DNA from 2 places in the Paenibacillus sp. FSL M7-1455 genome. Region 1 is predicted to be linked to the other one. Evidence: riboswitches for the same ligand, from Rfam matches in the RefSeq annotation. Region 1 holds a riboswitch; the other holds the start of a gene.
What was found. Region 1 has a riboswitch for ZMP and ZTP ahead of rpiB (ribose 5-phosphate isomerase B). Riboswitches for the same ligand answer to the same signal wherever they lie in the genome.

Region 1 (3,397 bases):
TGATCGACCACCGGTCGCTGCTGGGCATGTTGTTGTTCGCCTTAAGCGTCAGCGTGGATTCCTTTTCCGTCGGGCTGTCGCTCGGGATGTTCCAGAGCAATTTGATCGTCACCGTGCTTGCCTTCGGCATCAGCGGCGGAGTGATGTCGGTCTTGGGACTCCTGCTGGGCCGGAGGGCAAGCCGCAACCTGGGGGATTTCGGGGAGGCGCTGGGAGGCGTGATCCTGCTGGCATTTGGCCTCGCCTTTATCTTTTGATACAATAATCGCCAAAGAACAATCCGGGAGGTGCGATAGACGTGAAGCATATCTTGTTTGTGTGTACAGGGAACACGTGCCGCAGCCCGATGGCGGAAGCCCTTCTCCGCAAAATGGCCAAGGACCGCGGCATCGACGTGGAAGCCCGTTCCGCCGGCGTCGCGGCCATGGACGGCATGTCGATGTCGCGGCATGCGGAGGCGGTATTGCGCGACCATGAGATCGGCGACCGCCTGACTTCGAAATCGTTGAAGCCGGAAGCGGTCGATTGGTCCGACTTGATCCTTACGCTGACCCAAAGCCACAAGCAGCAGGTCATCCGCAACTTTCCGCATGCGGCGGACAAAGTGTTCACGCTGAAGGAATACGTGGAAGACGACGAAGGCGTGCTGAACGACCTGAAAGAACTGGACGGCCTTTACGCGACCTGGGAGGTCAAACGCTCGCTCGGACAGGAGCTGACCGATGCGGAGCGGGAACGCTTGATCGAAATCCAGCAGCGCGTGCCGAGCTTCGATATTTCCGACCCGTTCGGGGGATCCCGGGAGGATTATGATTTGGCCGCGGCAGAAATCCGGGCCGCGATCGAACGTTTGCTGGATAAGCTGGAAGCTTATCGCGCTTCGTAAGCAAAGCGTGGGGATCGGCTTCGGTTTTGATCCGGGGCGCGTCAACGAACCTCTTCAAGGGATACAGCGGCCCAGGCTGCACGTTTCCCCGGTGCGCCTCCGGCAGGCGGAGCAAGCACCGAAATTGCTTGCTTTTCGCCGTCTAATGATTTATGATGGTTGTGAAAAACCTTGGATCCGGTGTAACTGGCGACAACTGTGGATGAAACCACGATGGAGCACCGGATGATACGGCCGGTCGCCTGGGCAAAAGAGCAATTCTGCGGTTATCCGCGGACTGCTCTTTTTTGTATTCATAGGGAGGATTTTGCAGGCATCCCCATGAAGGTATTTTCATCTTGTGGCTTTGAAATAGGGTATAATGTACAAGAAGTCACAAAAGCACGACATTCAGGGAGGTTTTTCGAAACATGAAGATTGCTGTGGGAACAGATCACGCGGGAGTGCGTTTGAAAGAAGACATCATCGCCGTTATTCAGGAAATGGGCCACGAGGTCGTGGACGTGGGGTGCAGCTGCGCTGACTCCGTGGATTATCCGGACTATGCCCTGCCTGTATGCGAGCAGGTTGCCTCGGGTGAGGCTGATCGCGGCATTCTGATTTGCGGTACGGGGATTGGCATGAGCATCGCGGCCAACAAGGTTCCGGGCATTCGCTGCGCGCTGGTGCATGACGTATTTTCCGCCAAAGCGACCCGGGAGCACAACGATTCGAACGTGCTGGCGATGGGCGAGCGCGTCATCGGCCCCGGCCTGGCGCAGGAAATCGCGAAAATCTGGCTCGATACGCCGTTCAGCAGCGGAGAGCGCCATACGCAGCGCGTCGGCAAAATCAAAGCGATCGAGGACCGTTATCTGCAGCGCTAGGGAGGTATTCGCATGGAATTTTCCGAACAAGGCATTCCGGCGGAAGTTTCGCTAAAGGAGCAAGTGTCGGCCATTTTGCGCGAGCTGGCGGAAGCGGCCGGGCTTGGCCCCGGCAAGGTCGTCGTGGTCGGAACCAGCACGAGCGAAGTGGCGGGCCGGCGGATCGGCACCTCGGGGGCGCTTGAAGTGGCTCAGGAGCTGCTGGAAGGTATCCGGGAAGTCAGCCGCGAGTTCGGTTTCGAGCTTGCGTTCCAGTGCTGCGAGCATTTGAACCGGGCGCTTGTCGTGGAGCGTTCCCTTCTTGCCGCTTTGCGGCTGACCGAAGTGGCGGCCGTACCGGTGCCGAAGGCCGGAGGTTCCATGGCCAGCGCGGCATACCGCTCCATGAAGGAGCCGTGTTTGGCCGAAACGATCGAAGCGGATGCGGGGATCGACATCGGAGAAACATTGATCGGGATGCATTTGCGGCGCGTGGCCGTGCCTTACCGCACCAAGCTTCGGTATGTGGGGGAGGCTCGCGTGAATACCGCCTTTACCCGGCCGAAGCTGATCGGCGGCGAGCGTGCGGTGTACCGCATTTCGCCCGGGCAGGATGCGGGCAACGCCTCCGCTTGCGATTAAACGTCGGGGATTGGACAGCGTTCATGCACAAAAAATAGGAAAGTTTATTTTAAGGGAGGAACAAGAAGATGGATCAATTGCGTAAAAAGGACCCTGCGGTATTGGATGCGATGAATCTGGAGCTGAAGCGCCAGCGAAGCAACATCGAGCTGATCGCTTCCGAAAACATTGTTAGCGAAGCGGTGATGGAGGCCATGGGCTCCGTCCTCACGAACAAATATGCGGAAGGTTATCCGGGCAAACGTTATTACGGCGGATGCGAGCGCGTCGATATCGTCGAGGATATCGCCCGCGACCGCGCGAAGCAGCTGTTCGGCGCCGAACACGTCAACGTGCAGCCGCATTCCGGCGCACAAGCGAACATGGCGGTATATCTTGCCGCGATCAAACCCGGCGACACGGTGCTCGGCATGAACCTGGCCCACGGCGGACATTTGACGCACGGCAGCCCGGTCAACGCCTCCGGCCTTTTGTATAACTTCGTCGCTTACGGCGTTCGCGAAGACAACTTCCTGATCGATTACGACGAAGTGCGCAAAGCCGCGTTCAAACACCGTCCGCGTTTGATCGTTGCCGGCGCCAGCGCGTATCCGCGCACGATCGATTTCGAAGCTTTCGCTTCGATCGCAAACGACGTGGGCGCGTTGTTCATGGTCGACATGGCGCATATCGCCGGCCTGGTCGCCGCGGGCGTTCACCCGAGTCCGGTGCCTCATGCCCAATTCGTCACGACAACGACGCATAAAACGCTTCGCGGTCCGCGCGGCGGCATGATTTTGTGCAAACAGCCGTGGGCGCAGGCCATCGACAAAGCGGTATTCCCTGGCACCCAGGGCGGTCCTTTGATGCACGTCATCGCGTCCAAAGCGGTGGCGCTTGGCGAAGCGCTTGATCCTTCGTTCAAAACCTATGCCCAAAACGTCGTGAAAAACGCCAAAGTTTTGGCCGAAACGCTGGTCGGCGAAGGCCTGAACATCGTATCCGGCGGTACCGACAACCACCTGATGCTGGTGGATACCCGAAG
Region 2 (3,397 bases), 2.0 Mb from region 1:
TCCCGCGCGATATGGGGATTTCGACTGCGGTCCGCTTCGCCGTGCCGACGCGCAAGCAGCTTCCGAACGACGCCTTCGGGCAGTTCGATTTCCAGCTTCGTTACTTGGGCGGAAACGCCGCCTTGAAGCTTTTGTGCCCGCAGCAGCTTTGCTTCCGGTTCGATATGACGAATGAGCTGCTCCCATGGCTCAATTTTCATAGGTCTATGCCAACCTCTCCCTGATTTGTCCCAATACTTGATCTTTTATGCCCGCCGAACGGGAAGAAAGCTCCGCCCCCGTGTCCTGGAACGTGGCCCGCACGCCGGCATCCTTGATGCTGCCAAGGTTTATCTCGACCGTGATCCACGCCGATTGAACCGCAGCGTCCAGCATCAGCAACGCGATGCCAAGATCCGAAATGACGTTTTTATTCGCTTGTTCGGTTACCGACGCCAGCGCCGACATGACTTCCAGGCAGCGTTTCATGAGATGCAGGGGCACGGAAGCCGCCTGCACCGCCGCTTGCTGCAAAGCGATGGAGCGCTGCCTCTTTTCCTCCTCCGATGCTTTGGGGAGCCCAAGCGCGGCCATGTAACCGTTAAAGGATTCGATGTCCTTTTTCAAAAAGGTTTCGGCTTCGGTCATCGCGTCCTGCATCAGCTTCACGATTTCCGCCATTTGTTCCCGCACCTGCTCAAACTTCGGTCCGCTCGTAATGTTCGCCACCATGGAGCCCATGGACGCCCCCAGGGCCGCAGCCAATGCCGCAACGCTTCCCCCGCCCGGCGTCGGCGCACTGGAAGCGGCCGAATGCAAAAATTCGCGGATCGGCTGATCAAAAACGTGATTTTGTCCGTTCATGCGCTACACCTCTTTCGATGGCTGCTGCAGCCGGATGGCATGCAACAAATTTTCGAACAACAGCACGGTCGTTAACGTCCCCACTCCGCCCGGTACAGGCGTTACCGCTTTGGCCGCTTCCACCGCTTCGGGAACCGCGTCTCCCACGATGCCGCTCGGCGTTTCGGAAATACCGGCATCGATCACGACCAGCTCGGGATGCAGCATATCGGCCGTAATCAGTCCGGCGCAGCCGGTGGCGGTCATCAAAATATCCGCGCCCGCGATATGTTTGGCGAGATTTTGCGTGTAATAATGGCAAACGGTGACGGTCGCGTTTTCGCGGAGCAGCATCTGCATCAAAGGCCTTCCGACGGTTTCCCCGTGCCCGACCAGCACCACGTTTTTCCCTTGCAGCGAAAACCCGAAATGTTTCACGATCCGAATGCATGCCTGCGGCGTTGCCGGATAAATGCCGGTTGCCCCCGTCATGCAGGCCAGCTTGTTCGCCGATGAAATGCCGTCGACGTCTTTTTCCGGTCGAATGGCGTCGCAGCAGGTTTGCAGGCGGATATGTTTGGGGAGCGGCAGCTCCAGCATGATGCCGTGCACGGCCGGATCTTGGTTCAATTTTTCGATTTCGTCCAGCAGGCGCTGCTCGGTCACCTCCGGCGTAAACGAAATCAGGTCGAACGCGATGCCCAGCTGTTGGGCTTTTTTCTCTTTTGCTTTCGCGTAATATGCCGATGCCGGATCGCCTTCTACCAAAATGACAGACAGCCGGGGGTGAATCCCTTTTGCCTTAAAGCGGTTCACCTCTTCGATGATCGATTCCGACACCTCGCTCGCCAGCGGTTTCGTTTTTAGCAGCATGCTCATTTCTGTCGCCTCCGATTTTGGTTTCAAACAAAAAAAAGCATTCGGAAAGGAATCCCCTCCAAATACTTTCGCCCAGGCGTACGGCTGTTATGATCCATGTGCTCCCTCGTGGTTCCCCACGTTACGCCAGTCACACACGGCTTGAAGTTATCTCTAGTATAGCACAAAATCGGCGTTGATACGTCATATTTTTGCCCATCCGGGTTCTTTCGCGGCGTCTTCCTTCAATTTGCCGTAAATTTCAAGGTCGACGACCCCTTTTCCGGACCATAACGTCGCTTGTCTCAGCAATCCTTCTTTTCGGAACCCGTTTTTGGCAAGCACCCTTTTGGAAGCTTCGTTCGGCGGCATCACTTCGGCCTGGATCCGGTTGACGAGGGCCACCTCGAACAAAAACCGGGTGAGCGTTTGCAGCGCTTCCGTCGCAATGCCTTTTCCATAATGCCGTTCCGCCAGAAAATAACCCACGGAAAGCGAATTGACCTTCTGGTTCCAATCGAACGCTTCGATGATGCCGAGCAGCTTGCCGGGGTTCCCCACCGCAAAAATGCCCCATTTGATCCGGCTTTTTTTGAGGAAATCCCGTTCGAAATGTCCGATCATGGATTTGACCGTGTTTTTGTTATGCTTCGGAATGATGCCGCAGTATGTAAAAACGTTGTCATTGTCGTAGATTTCGAACAGTTCCTCCAAATGCTCCTCTCCGATTTTGCCTAACACGAGCCTGTCTGACGCGATCACGGGAAACCGGCCGAATGCCGCCTCGAAATTCATTTTCATTCCTCCAAGCTGCAGGCGTTCTGCCTTGCAATGTCTTTAAATTTTATTTTTTGATCGGCACGTACAAGTCCACCCTGCATTTTCCCTCCGGATCCCGCGCAGGATCGTTCAGGCAAAATTCCAGGCATGGCCGGTCGTCGGCTTCATATCCGCTGTTCGGCAGCCAAAGGCCGAATACGTTTTGATACGCCAGCACGAATTTATCGATGGTGTCGTAAAAAGGGTATACCGCATACATGCCCCCGGACAGCGACTTAAACTGCACCTGCGGGTCCGCGGAATCCGGCGTCCAATCTTCGGGCAACGTGACGCAAGCGTCATACCGGCAGGCGTATTCGTCCACCAGCCCGGCGTCATCCAGCGAAATGCCGATAAAATGCTCGCTTGGCGGGGTTATCCCCCGTTCGTAGGCCCAACGGCCGAGTTTGTCCCATGCGGCGCCCGTATCGAGATAGCTTCCCACATGGCGGACATATGCGACGTTAAGGGGGGTTAATTCTTTTATGGCGATCATCCGATCCCACGTCCTTCCTAGCAATGATCTCTTACGGTTTTCATTGTAGGCCGTTCCGGACGCGGTCTCCTCCGGCATATTGCTTGTCCATTGCGAAATATTGCTGTATTGGGTTCGTGCCTTGCGCATCTCGTTGGGCGTTGTTCCGTAGTGCTTTTTGAACAGCGCGTGATATGCCGACAGCGACTCGAACCCGCATTCGCCCGCGATCGCCAAAACCGTCATATTCGTTTCCCCCAGCAGCCGCACCGACTTCTCAAGCCTTTTCCGGTTCAAAAACGCCACCGGCGTTACGCCCGTCATGGCCGTAAAAATGCGGGAGAAATGGTATTTTGAAAAATTCGCGGCACGGGCCAGATCTTCCAGCGTCAATTTTTGGCTGCCGTTTTCTTCGATATATCG

Region 2: another riboswitch for ZMP and ZTP. It lies ahead of NYE48_RS16605 (bifunctional 5,10-methylenetetrahydrofolate dehydrogenase/5,10-methenyltetrahydrofolate cyclohydrolase); the one in region 1 lies ahead of rpiB (ribose 5-phosphate isomerase B).

Annotation. Positions count from the first base shown of each region.
Region 1 covers NZ_JBBORO010000001.1:5,655,737-5,659,133, reverse strand. The annotation lists gene NYE48_RS25885 (manganese efflux pump MntP) at 1-257, shown strand, start outside; gene NYE48_RS25880 (low molecular weight protein arginine phosphatase) at 299-886, shown strand; ZMP/ZTP riboswitch at 1,059-1,141, shown strand; gene rpiB (ribose 5-phosphate isomerase B) at 1,297-1,752, shown strand; gene NYE48_RS25870 (TIGR01440 family protein) at 1,765-2,373, shown strand; gene glyA (serine hydroxymethyltransferase) at 2,442-3,397, shown strand, end outside.
Region 2 covers NZ_JBBORO010000001.1:3,610,815-3,614,211, forward strand. The annotation lists gene NYE48_RS16595 (phosphotransferase family protein) at 1-200, opposite strand, end outside; gene NYE48_RS16600 (cyclodeaminase/cyclohydrolase family protein) at 205-843, opposite strand; gene NYE48_RS16605 (bifunctional 5,10-methylenetetrahydrofolate dehydrogenase/5,10-methenyltetrahydrofolate cyclohydrolase) at 847-1,701, opposite strand; ZMP/ZTP riboswitch at 1,765-1,845, opposite strand; gene NYE48_RS16610 (GNAT family N-acetyltransferase) at 1,885-2,475, opposite strand; gene NYE48_RS16615 (AraC family transcriptional regulator) at 2,525-3,397, opposite strand, start outside.